DNA from 3 places in the Xanthomonas sp. NCPPB 1638 genome. Region 2 is predicted to be linked to each of the others. Evidence: predicted binding sites of a transcription regulator. Region 2 holds the regulator's gene; each other region holds the start of a gene.
The links. The regulator FliA, encoded in region 2, starts transcription of late flagellar genes. The targets are predictions, from matches to a motif close to TAAAGTTTNNCNNNCNNNGGCCGATAA.
Positions count from the first base shown of each region.

Region 1: a site for FliA is predicted at 2,162-2,188, ahead of ACCQ13_RS12680 (STAS domain-containing protein). Genes of this name have one in related genera too.
Region 3: a site for FliA is predicted at 1,668-1,694, ahead of ACCQ13_RS10205 (methyl-accepting chemotaxis protein). Genes of this name have one in related genera too.

Region 1 is NZ_CM192984.1:2,948,890-2,953,013, forward strand. It holds gene ACCQ13_RS12675 (hypothetical protein) at 1,131-1,730, opposite strand; gene ACCQ13_RS12680 (STAS domain-containing protein) at 2,280-2,609, shown strand; gene ACCQ13_RS12685 (chemotaxis protein CheA) at 2,629-4,124, shown strand, end outside.
Region 2 is NZ_CM192984.1:1,929,603-1,933,726, reverse strand. It holds gene flhF (flagellar biosynthesis GTPase FlhF) at 1-675, shown strand, start outside; gene ACCQ13_RS08340 (MinD/ParA family protein) at 662-1,546, shown strand; gene ACCQ13_RS08335 (RNA polymerase sigma factor FliA) at 1,543-2,310, shown strand; gene cheY (chemotaxis response regulator CheY) at 2,345-2,737, shown strand; gene ACCQ13_RS08325 (protein phosphatase CheZ) at 2,737-3,363, shown strand; gene ACCQ13_RS08320 (chemotaxis protein CheA) at 3,366-4,124, shown strand, end outside.
Region 3 is NZ_CM192984.1:2,366,000-2,370,123, reverse strand. It holds gene ACCQ13_RS10205 (methyl-accepting chemotaxis protein) at 1-1,559, opposite strand, end outside; gene ACCQ13_RS10200 (DEAD/DEAH box helicase) at 2,025-4,124, opposite strand, start outside.

The DNA of each region.
Region 1 (4,124 bases), 1.0 Mb from region 2:
GGCAGCAAGTAACAAGCCTGCGGCGAGGCGTGAGAACGAAGGGCGTGAGCGGCGTGAGCGGTCATTCATGGCGGGACTCGTCGATCTTGTTGGGTGCAGATGGAGGGCGGGGCAGCAAACGAGGGATAACGAGGGCACAGGCAGGAAGGCAATACATAGCCCAGGCAAGTGGCCGGGAGTCAAGCGCGTCACGCAATCCTGAAGTGCCAGAGCTCTGTTCAGACACAGGCGCAGCGACGTGAAAGACGTCGCCAGGGGTGCGGAGATGAGCGCCCGCTGGGCCATTATCCTATGTAAGGTTGAGGCAGGTTGTTAGCAACACTGGCATAGGTCAAGACAAATTGCCACTATTTGCCAGCGCTCCAGACCGTCATTCCATCGTCTAGCGTCCGCCACCTCAGGAGCAACGTTGCCCGAGTAGGAAAAATCTGACATCCGATCGGGGGGTTGCCTCACCCTAGGCAGCTACTGGAGACGTGCGCGTGCCCCCCCCCCCATGTCACGACAGGTGGCCGATTCCGGGTCAGTGGGCGATCTCCGTCAAGGCGTGTAGCCCCACTTCGAGATGATCAATTCCAGGGTCGCTTGATTCACTGGGACAACGCCTGGACACGTCATCAGGTAGGTCCGGCGTGCAGTCGCCGTGGCCGGCGGGTTGAAGGCCGGGCTCCATACCTGGATGGCATGGAAGGCTGCGATCGACGCCGTACATTCGGGACCGGGAGCGCCAGCGTCAGGGCCGGACACGCCGGCCATGCAAAGAAAGACCGAACACGGATCTACCGCCTGGGCGCGAACTGGGGCGCTCACGCCAAGACCTAACGCCGCAGCCAGTGCAAGCGTGGTGGCCATGGTGCATCGCTTCATGATGAATACCTCCCTGGTAGTAGTTGAAGTGACATGCTTGTCTCTGGACGATTTGCGATAAGCATGGCTCAGCGAGACAGTCTAGCCACCGGTTTCCACGGCCCAGACTGGGGCGCCTAACTTTCCGTCTTCGCCAGAATGGCAGCCCTCAAATTATCATTGGAACCGATGCACGCGAAATTATCATTGGAACCGGCGCACGCGGCGTGGGGATCAGGCACCGCTGGCTAGCCGCTCAGCAATTGCTGCAGCGCAACGTCCCGCTACTCGCCTTTCTGCTCTTGGAGCGCGGCATTCGCCTCGCCAGCGGCGCACGGCCGGTCATTGCCGCAGGGCACCAGCTCCGTGCGCTCGACCCGTTCCGGAACGACGAATTCTGCCCGGTCGTGCGCCGTCTCGGTCGCCAGTGACATGGCGGTGTACACCACGTAGCCGGCCATCGCGATACCGATGGCGCCTGCCACCAGCATGGCGGTGGACGCAAGCCACAGGCGCCGCGCGGCGGCGGTCTCGAAGGACCGCTGCGCTTGCAGGAAACGCTGTGTGGTCTGCTGCAGACTGGTTTCGGCCTCGGCCAGCGTCTTGTCGAACTGGTCCAGTGCCGGATCCAGCCCCTGCTGGCTCGCTTGCACCAGCTGCGGCAGCGCACTTTCCACTACCTGGTCGATCCGCTGATCGGCGTCGTCGATTGCATACTGCAGCGTCTGCATCTGCTGCTGTACCAGCTCCTGCAGGCGCTCGTCGCGTTGCCTCATGGTCGCGAGCAGTATGGCCATGGCCTTGACGGCCTCCTGCAACTGCTGTCTGGACGCCCCCAGAATGGCGTTGGCTTGCAGCAGTTCGGGGACATTCTGGCTCTTCATCGTCGTTCTCCCAACGTTTGGATGCAATGCGCGTTAAGTGGATTACCCGCCACCGCGACCTCCACCATCCCCACCACGTCCAGCAGTTCCCGGCAGGCCGTAGTGGAGCATACGCCACGGGGGCACTCCAGGATCTCCTGCGCGTGAATCGATTATCCAAGGATGCTGGTCGATCGATCTTGCACGCCAGTCGCCAGGCGGCATCCGCCACCGGCAGGCAAGCCCAGCAGGAGCAGCCGCCTCTCCGGCACAGCGGCAAGCCGAGCGCATGTTCGCCAGTCTGGCCGCCCTGCGCCCCCCCCCTACCGCCAACCGCCGCCGCTCCGGACCGATCGCCAATCGCTGCCTTTGAGCTCGCTTGCGACGAACCTGAGCCATTAACCTCCATGGAGTGACCGGCTTCGCAGTTCCACAATCGCGCTGAATTTCGACTAAATATTCCTGCAAGGAGCCGATACCTCCTTGGACCGGCACCTTGCGGCATGCGTGGAGCGCATGTTGCCCGTGTCGCAGCGAACTCCCCGCGCCACCGTACCGCCCGAGGCACCCATGAGCACCCTATCGCCCGATTTGCCTGCGCCGTTGACGCTTGCCCTGGAAGGCGAGATGACCATCCGCCGCGCCGCCGAGCTCAAGCCGTTGCTGCTGCCGGCGCTGGAGCATCCGGGCGGGCTGCATCTGGATCTGGGCGCGGTCAGCGAGATCGACACCACCGGCCTGCAGTTGCTGCTGGCCACCAAGCAGGCGATCCAGGCCGACGGACGACCGTTTTCGCTCACCGATTCCAGCCGCGCCGTAGTCGATGTGATCGAACTGCTCGGCCTGCTCGAAGCCTTGTATCCGCACGCGGTCGCAAGCCTCGACGCACGAATTCACTAACGGACCGGGTGACGCGCGCATGGACATGCACCAGCTGATGCAAACCTTCCTGGCCGAAAGCCGGGACCTGCTCGAAGACATGGAACGCCACCTGCTCGAAGCCGAGCGCGGCGAATCCTCGCCCGATGCGGTCAACGCGATCTTCCGCGCCGCGCATACCATCAAGGGCTCGGGCGGCCTGTTCGACCTGCCGCAGCTGGTGGGCTTCACCCATGTGGTGGAAAGCGTGCTGGACCTGGTACGCGACGAAGCGCTGACACTGAGCTCTGAACTGATCGCGCTGCTGCTGGTGTGCTGCGACCACATTCACGCCTTGGTGGAGACTGCGGCCGATCCCGGCCACGCCGATGCGGCCGCATTGGCCGCCGAAGCCGAACCGCTGCTGGCGCAGTTGCAGACCTATCTGCAGGGTAGCGCCTGCGGCGTCACCGCCGCAGTTGCGCAACACGGCGCGCCCGAAAAACAGAGCGGTTACTGGCGCATCAGCCTGAAGCTGTTCGCCGATGCGCTGCGCTTCGGCAATTCACCGCTCAAGCTGATCCGCAACCTGCGCAGCCTGGGCTCGGTGGAATCGATCAGCACCGACTACAGCCAATTGCCGAGCCTCGAAGCGCTCGACCCGGAGGCCAACTATCTCGGCTTCCGGATCCTGCTGCGCAGCGATGCCGATCGCGCCGCCATCGAGGACGTGTTCGAATTCGTACGCGAAGACTGCGAGCTGGAGATCGCCGCAGTAGCTGCACCGACCGATGCGACCGCGTTGGTCACCGTTGCGCCGGCGGCGATGACGGTGCCGGCCAGCACACCGGCAACCGCATCGGCCCCACCACGAGCAGCAGCGGAGACCGGCACGCGCGGCGGAGCCGAAGCGCGCTCGATCCGGGTGGATGCCGACAAGCTCGATCGCATGATCGACCTGGTGGGCGAACTCATTATTGCCGTGTCCAGCACCAACGCCAACGCGCAGCGCAGCGGCGATGCACAACTGCTGGAATCGGCTTCGATCCTGGCCGGGCTGGTGGAAGAAGTACGCGAAAGCGCGCTGCAGTTGCGCATGGTCAAGATCGGTGGCACCTTCAGTCGCTTCCAGCGCGTAGTACACGATGTGGCGCGCGAACTGGGCAAGGACATCGCGCTGGTGGTGGCCGGCGAAGACACCGAACTGGACAAGTCGGTGGTGGAAAAGATCGGCGACCCGCTCACCCACCTGGTGCGCAATGCAATGGACCACGGCATCGAACCGGCTGACGTGCGCGTGGCGCGCGGCAAACCGGCGCGCGGCACGGTGGGCCTGAACGCGTATCACGACTCCGGCAGCATCGTCATCCAGATCACCGACGACGGTGGCGGCCTGAATCGCGACAGGATCCTGGCCAAGGCGCTGGAACGTGGTCTGGTCGAACCCGGCCGCCAGCTCAGCGACCGCGACGTCTTCGCGATGATCTTCGAGCCGGGTTTTTCCACCGCCGAAAAGGTCACCAACCTGTCCGGCCGCGGCGTTGGCATGGATGTGGT
Region 2 (4,124 bases):
TCCAAGCGCCTGCCGGTGACCCCGATCGACCCGCTGGAACGCGGCGGGGTGATCGCCCTGGTCGGCCCGACCGGTGCCGGCAAGACCACCACCATCGCCAAGCTGGCGCAGCGCTTCGCCGCCCAGCACGCCCCCCGCGACGTGGCCCTGGTCACCACCGACACCCTGCGCGTCGGCGGCCGCGAGCAGCTGCACAGCTACGGCCGCCAGCTCGGCATCGCGGTGCACGAGGCCGACAGCGCCGAAAGCCTGCTCGCCCTGCTGGAGCGCCTGCGCGACTACAAGCTGGTGCTGATCGACACCGCCGGCATGGGCCAGCGCGATCGCGCCCTGGCCGCCCAGCTGAACTGGCTACGCGCCGCCCAGCAAGTCACCTCGCTGCTGGTGCTGCCCGCCAACTCCCATTTCGCCGACCTCGACGAGGTCGTGCGCCGCTTTGCCCACGCCAAGCCCCAGGGCGTGGTGCTGACCAAACTCGACGAGACCGGCCGCTTCGGCAGTGCCCTGTCGGTGGTGGTCGATCACCAACTACCCATCACCTGGGTGACTGACGGACAGCGGGTCCCCGACGACCTGCACCGCGCCAATGCCGCCAGTCTCGTTCTTCGCCTTGAAGATTTACGGCGCGCTGCCGATAAGCCCTGTACTCCGGAGCACAACCATGCAGTCGCGTGAATACGCAAAGCTGACCAACGCCTTCCCCCTGTCGGCAACCCGTCCCGAGCCCCTGGGCCCGGTGCGCACCATTGCCGTGACCGGTGGCAAGGGTGGCGTGGGCAAGACCAACATCTCCGCCAACCTGGCCGTGGCACTTGCCGACATGGGCAAGCGCACGCTGCTGCTGGACGCCGATCTTGGCCTGGCCAACCTGGACGTGGTGCTGGGGCTTTCACCCAAGTACACCCTGGCCGACCTGATCGCCGGCCGTTGCACGCTGGATGAAGTCATCATCGAAGGCCCCGGCGGCGTGCTGGTGGTGCCGGCCGCCTCCGGCCGCCGCCACATGGCCGAACTGGCCCCCGCCCAGCACATCGGCCTGGTCAATGTGTTCTCCGAGCTGGAGCGCGATCTGGACGTGATGGTCATCGACACCGCCGCCGGCATCACCGACAGCGTGCTGACCTTCTGCCAGGCCGCCCAGGACACCGTGGTGGTGGTCTGCGATGAACCGGCCTCGATCACCGATGCCTACGCACTCATCAAGGTGCTCTCGCGCGAACGCGGCGTGGACCGCCTGCAGATCATCGCCAACATGGTGCGCGACCCCAACGAGGGCCGCCTGCTGTACGACAAGCTCTCCCGCGTCTGCGAGAAATTCCTCGGCGATGTCTCGCTGAACTACCTCGGCCATGTGCCGCAGGACGACTGGTTGCGCCTGTCGGTGCAGCGCCAGCAACCCGTCATCAAGGCCTACCCTGCCAGTCCGTCGGCGCAGGCCATTGCAGAAATCGCTCGCCGTACCTCGCGCTGGCAGGCCCCCACCGTGCCGCGCGGCAACGTCGAGTTCTTTGTCGAACGCATCATCCAACGGGGAGTGGCCGCATGAGTACCGCCACCGCAACGACCGCCACCGCGCAATACCGTGCCGTCCAACGCAACAACGCCAACGACGTGGTGACCCTGCACGCCGACCTGGTGCGCCGCATCGCCCACCACCTGGCTGCCCGCCTGCCGGCGAGCGTGGAAGTGGACGACCTGATCCAGTCCGGCATGATCGGCCTGATCGAAGCCTCGCGCAGCTACGACTCCGAGCAGGGTGCCTCGTTCGAGACCTATGCCTCGATCCGGATCCGCGGCTCGATGATCGACGAGATCCGCCGTGGCGACTGGGTGCCGCGTTCGGTGCACCGCCGTGCCCGCGATGCCGCCGCCGCCGTGCGCAAGATCGAACAGAACACCGGCCGTGCCGCCGCCGCCACCGAAGTGGCCGCCGCGATGGAGATGCCGCTGCCCGACTACCTGCGCCTGATGGAAGACGCCGCACGCGGCCAGGTGCTGAGCCTGGAATCGCGCATCGAAGATCACGGCGAGCTGGACACCACCGCCAAAGGCGGGCCCAATCCGCAGCAGATGATGGAACGGGGCGAATTCGGCCGCGAGCTGGGCAAGGCCATCGGCCAATTGCCCGAGCGCGAGCAACTGGTGCTGTCGCTGTACTACGAACAGGAATTGAACCTGAAGGAAATCGGCGCCGTACTCGGTGTCAGCGAATCGCGCGTCTGCCAGATCCACGGCCAGGCCGTGGTGCGCTTGCGCGGCCGCCTCAAGGTATTCGAACTGGCCGATGCCGGTGTCGAAAATGACGATTGATTTTTTCGCGTATTTTTCGTGTTAGGAGCTTGATGTGAACAAGAACATGCGGATCCTGATCGTGGACGACTTCTCGACAATGCGACGCATCGTCAAGAATCTGTTGGCAGATCTTGGCTTCACCAACACCGCAGAGGCCGAGGATGGCAACAGCGCGCTGGCTGCGCTGCGCGCAGGTCCGTTCGATTTCGTGGTGACGGACTGGAACATGCCCGGCATGACCGGCATCGACCTGCTGCGCAACATCCGCGCCGACGCCAAGCTCAAGCACCTGCCGGTGATGATGGTGACCGCCGAAGCCAAGCGCGAGCAGATCATCGAAGCCGCCCAGTGCGGCGTGAACGGCTACATCATCAAACCGTTCACCGCGCAAACGCTGGAAGAGAAGCTGGGCAAGGTGTTCGAACGTCTGACGGCGACCGCCTGATGAACGCCACCGTCGAAGCCGATGCCGAACGTGCCGCGCTGATCGAACGCCTGCAACACGCGCTCGATGCACTGGAAAGCGGTGACCAGGTTGCCTGGCGGCGCGAGGTCGATCACCTCGCCGCCCTGCGCACGCGCCCGATGATGCAGAGCCTGAGCCGGCTCGCCCGCGAACTGGGACAGGCCCTGGGCGAACTGCCCACCGTGCCCGACGAGGCCGGCGAACTGGACGATGCCTGCTCGCGCCTGGACCATGTGGTGGAGATGACCGAGAAGGCCAGCCACCGCACCCTGGACCTGGTCGAGGAATGCCGCGTGCTGGCCAACCAGCTGCGCGACGGCGGCCTCAATCAGGACCAGGCCGCGCTATTGGACAAGATGCGCCACAACCTGACCGAACTGTCGCTGGCGCAGAGCTACCAGGACCTCAGCGGGCAGATCATCCGCCGCGTGGCCGGGATCGTGCGCCGCGTGCATGAGGGCTTCGGTGCGCTCGGCCTGCCGCCGAAGAGTACCGAACCGAAGAACGACGACGGCGGTCTTGCCGGCCCCGCCATCAAGGGCCTGGACCGTCATGCGGTGTCGCAGGACGACGCCGACGATTTGCTGTCCGGATTGGGGTTGTAACCATGAGTGCTGTTCCAGACGATATTGCTGCCGATTTCATCGTCGAGGCCCAGGAAATCCTGGACCGCCTCGGCGAACAGCTGGTGTCGCTGGAACAGGCACCAGACGAAGCCGACCAGCTCAACGCGGTGTTCCGCGGTTTCCACACCCTCAAGGGCGGCGCCGGCTTCCTGGCGATCAAACCCATGGTGGAGCTGTGCCACGCCGCCGAGGAAACTCTCGGCATGGCGCGCTCTGGCCAGGCGGTGTTGCAGGCGCATCACTTCGATGCCGCGCAGCAGTCGCTGGATTATCTGCAGGCCATGTTGGATGCGATGGGCTCGGGTGAACCCGTGCCGCACGCACCGGCCACGCTGATTGCGCAATTCGATGCCAAGAGCGGCCCGCCGGCGGTCAAGTCCGTGCCCAAAGGCGCCACCGCACCGGCGCACGACGCCCACGCACCCGCTGCGCCCGGTGCCAAGGCCGGCCCCAAGGCCGCAGCCAAGGCCGGTGCCGAGGCCGAGCAGACCGTGCGCGTGGACACCAAGCGGCTGGACGCCATCGTCAACCTCATCGGCGAACTGGTGCTCTCGCGCAACCGCCTGAAGACCTTGCGCACCCGCCTGCGCGATGAAGAACTCGACCGCGCGGTGAGCACGCTGGACATCGCCACTGCGCGCCTGCAGACCGCGGTCATGCGTACCCGCATGCAGCCGGTGAGCAAGGTCTTCGCGCGCTTTCCGAAGGTGGCGCGCGATGTCGCGCGCACCCTGTCCAAG
Region 3 (4,124 bases), 440 kb from region 2:
GCGGCGGCGACCTGCTTGCCCCGCTTCGGCGGTGCCGCCACCGGCCCCTGCCCGCCCAGCCGGAAGAACGCCATGCTCTGCTGCAACAGCTCGGCCTGCGCGCTCATCTCCTCGGCGGTGGCGGCCAGTTCTTCGGAAGCACTGGCGTTTTGCTGGGTGGTCTGGCTCAACTGCACCACCGCCGAATTGATCTGGCTGACGCCGGACGATTGTTCTTCGGAGGCAGCAGAAATTTCCTGCACCAGGTCCGAGGTGCGCTTGATGCTGGGCACGATGGTGTCCAGCAGGCGCCCGGCGCGGTCGGCCAGTTCCACGCTGGAGCTGGCTACCTCGCCGATCTCCTGCGCCGCGACCTGGCTGCGTTCGGCCAGCTTGCGTACTTCGGCGGCGACCACGGCAAACCCCTTGCCATGTTCGCCGGCACGCGCCGCTTCGATGGCGGCATTGAGCGCCAGCAGATTGGTCTGATACGCGATGTCGTCGATAATGCCGATCTTCTGAGCGATCTGCTTCATCGCCTGGGTGGTGGCCACCACCGCTTCGCCCCCTTCGATGGTTTCCTTGGCGGCCTGGGTGGCCATGCCGTCGGTGATGCGTGCATTCTCGGTGTTCTGGCTGATCGAGGCGGTCATCTGCTCCAGCGAGGCGCTGGTTTGCTCGACGCCGGCCGCCTGTTCGCTGGCCGCCTGCGACAGCGACTGTGCGGTGGCACTGACTTCTTCGGACGCACTGGCCAGGGTCTCGGCACTGGTATTCACCTCGCCCACCACCTGCGACAACTTCTGCACCATGGTGCGCATGGCTTCGAGCAACTGTGCGCTTTCATCGCGGCCATGCACATCGATCTGCATGCTCAGGTCGCCTTCGGCCAGCCCGTTGGCCACCGAAACAGCGCGACGGATCGGGCCGGTGACGCTACGGCTGATGACAAAGCCCAGGATCGCGCCGAGCAGTACGCCACTGCAGATGATGGCCATCAGCAGCTTGGAACCGCGGGCGTGGATGGCGCTGGTTTCGGTATTGGCCGAGGCCGCGCTGCGTTCGCGCAGTCCGCTCAGGTCGGTCATCAGGGCGTCCACTTCGTCCGAGCTGGCGCGCACCGCATGTGAGAGTGCGGCGAGTTCGGGGTTTGCCTCGCGCAGCGCTTCACGATTGGCCGCTTCGATGAAACGGCCACGCTCGTCCAGATAGGTCTGCCAGGCTCGGTCGAACTGCGCCAGCTTGGCCTTGCCTTCCTCGGTCTGGAAGCTGCCGCGCGCGCGTGTCATGTAGTCGACCACCTTGGCGGTGTACTTGTCGATGTTCTGCACATGCGATTGCCGCTCCTGCGCGTTGCTGGCCAGCAGCAGGTTGGCGCGCGCGCGGCCGGCGTAGATCAGGTTGATGTTGGCTTCCTTGACGTAGGACAAGCCCAACAATTCGCGCTCGTACAGCGAGGTCGCCAGATTACTGATGCGACTGGAATTGGAATAGCCCACCCACCCGATGCAGGCGCCGATGGCCGAAACGAGCAGGAACGCCACCATCAGCCTGGTTCCGATTTTGATGTTGCCTAGCATGAGGAATTCTCGCGAGAAGTGGGCGCGGGTGGCAGGTGCTGCCTGGACGATCGGCGGACTGCGCGTGCCGATCACGCTGATCTGGCTGATCCAACCATTCGTTGAGAGCTATCGGCGACGCCGGAATACGCTTGAGCAATGGCCCACAGTTACACGCCTATTCAGCAGATCGGATCTGCGCTTTTGTGACCGGTCATGCGTTCTCGATTACGCATATTCAGAAAATTCCTACCCCTGCAGGAGGTTTCTGCATCGCTGCGGTGCCCATTCCGACATCGCGGCTCCGTCAGGCCTGCGGCATGCGAGCTGCACGGCTTCAGCGAAGGCCGCCGGCAACGCGCTGGACCTGAGCGCGATGCCGCAACACGGCGGCAGACCGAAGAGGATGGCACGCTGGCACTCCCGGATCGGACGGTGCAAGGCAGTGGAGGCAGCGTGGCACCGGGCGGTACCGGATCACCACGATCAGTCGCGGCCGCTTCCGCGCCTAGTTGGCGCGTGCACCCTTCCAGCGGGCGTCTGAGCCAGCCACTGTTCCAGCGGGGTCGGCACGGCGGCGCCGGGCCCGCGCTGCAGCCACGTCAGTGCCAGCGCGCCGTGCTCGGCGTCTAGCTCCTGCAACGGTACGAAGCGCTCCGCCACCCACGCCGCCATCGGCATGCCGTCCAGGTACGCCAAGCGATTGCCCGGCACCCGCGCGACCCGCTCGCCGGGCAGCAGACTGCCGAGCAGATTGGCCGGGTCGCTTGCGCTGACGCAGACCCATTGGTGTTGCGGCACCTGTGCGCGCACGCGGCGCAAGGCGGCAATCGCCTCCGGCAGCGCGAACTGCTCGCCGGACAGACCGGAGATGAAACGGCCACCACGGATCTCGCCGCGCTCTTCCAGGCGTTGATACATGCGCAGCAATTCGCGCCACGGCGGCAGCCATGCGGCTTCGCGCTCCAGCAGTCGCCAGCACACCACGCCATAGCGGCGCAGCAGTGTGCGTGCCACGTGTTCCAGCAGGTCCTGGTGGCGTTCGCCGGCTTCCGCCAGTGGCACGTCCGGCAACGCACGCACCGGCGCCCAGCGGCCGGCATCGCGAATGCCCGACGCGCTGGCACGGCGGCGATGGCGCGACAACGCCGACGGCCGCTTGGACGCTGGCACCAGCAGCGCGCGCAACCCGGCGTAGCTGTCGCAGTGCACGCGACCGCGCATGACCAGTTCGCTCAGTGCATTTTCCAGCTCGGTCCCCATCAGACGCGCGGTATCGGCAATCTCATCGAAGAACAGTGCGCCCTGCTGCTGCAATACCTCTGCCACGCGTTGCGCGCGCGAACCCAGCGGTTCTTCGTCGGCGGTACGCGCCAGGCCGCTCCAGCGCTGCGCCTGCCGTCGCGGCAGCAGCACGATCGGGGTCGACCGTAACGCGGCGGCGCTGCGGCCACCACCAGGGCGCAGCCGCGCCCACACGGTGCGGCCGGCGGTGCACAGTTCATCCAGCCACGCTGGTTGATAGTCGCGCACGCGTGCCGGCAGCAGTTCGGCTTCCCACAGCAACGCCGGTGCTTCGAAGCCTTCCAGCTGCCCGACCACGCCGGCCAACGCATCGGGGCCGGCACCCCGGCCGGCGCTGTCCAGGTGCTGCCATTCGAACAGGAAACGCGCGTAGTCGCGCTGCGATACCGGCTCGATCTCGCGCCGCAGTCGCCCCAGGGTGTAGCGATGGATGCGCGCCAGCAGATGCCGCTCGCACCACTCTTCCGCCGCGGCCTGCGCGCTGAAGCGCCCCGCCATGACATAGCCCTCGCGCTGCAGGGCCGCCAACGCCAGCGTGATATCGGTCTCGGGCAGGCGCAGCGCGCGCGCCAGCGCCGGCACCTGCGCCGGGCCGACTGCCGACAGGCGCCCACGCAACAGCTCGCACACCGCCCAATCGCGTTGCCAGTCGGCCACCTGACAGTCGAGCGGCGCCTGCAACCGCGGTTGCGCCGCTGCATCCGGATACAACGGCATGAACCAGGCGATGCGCTCGGCGCTCACCCACAGCGCAGGCGCAGCGTCGATCGCCAGGCAACTGGCGCGGCCATCGGCGACCAGCGTCGCCAGCCAGGCCTGCCACGATGCATCGGTGGCTTGCTCGACCGGCAGCACGCCCAGGCCCACCAGCGCCTCGTGCATTTCGTCGGCATCGCGCGGTTGCGGCCAGGCCTCTTCGCGTACCGCTGCGATCGCCTGCGGATCCAGTTGCCCCAGATCGTCGCTGCTCTGCGGCGTGTAGCGGCGGCTCTGCACCGCCTGGGTGCGGCGCTCTTCCAGCGGCGCATCGTCCAGAAACGCGTACGGGCGCGCGTTCAAGGCCTCGGCCGCCAGCGGCGATGGCGCCGCCAGGTCGCGTGCCAGCAGCGTGATCGCACCGGATTCCAGACCACGCAACACCTGCAGCCAGCCCTCGCTGTCCATGGCCTGGTGCAGGCAGTCCTCCAGTGTCTGCGCCACCAGCGGGTGGTCCGGCACCTCGCGCTCGCCGACCAGGTTCTCCGCGCACGCCACCTGGTCCGGGAACACCGTGGCCAGCAG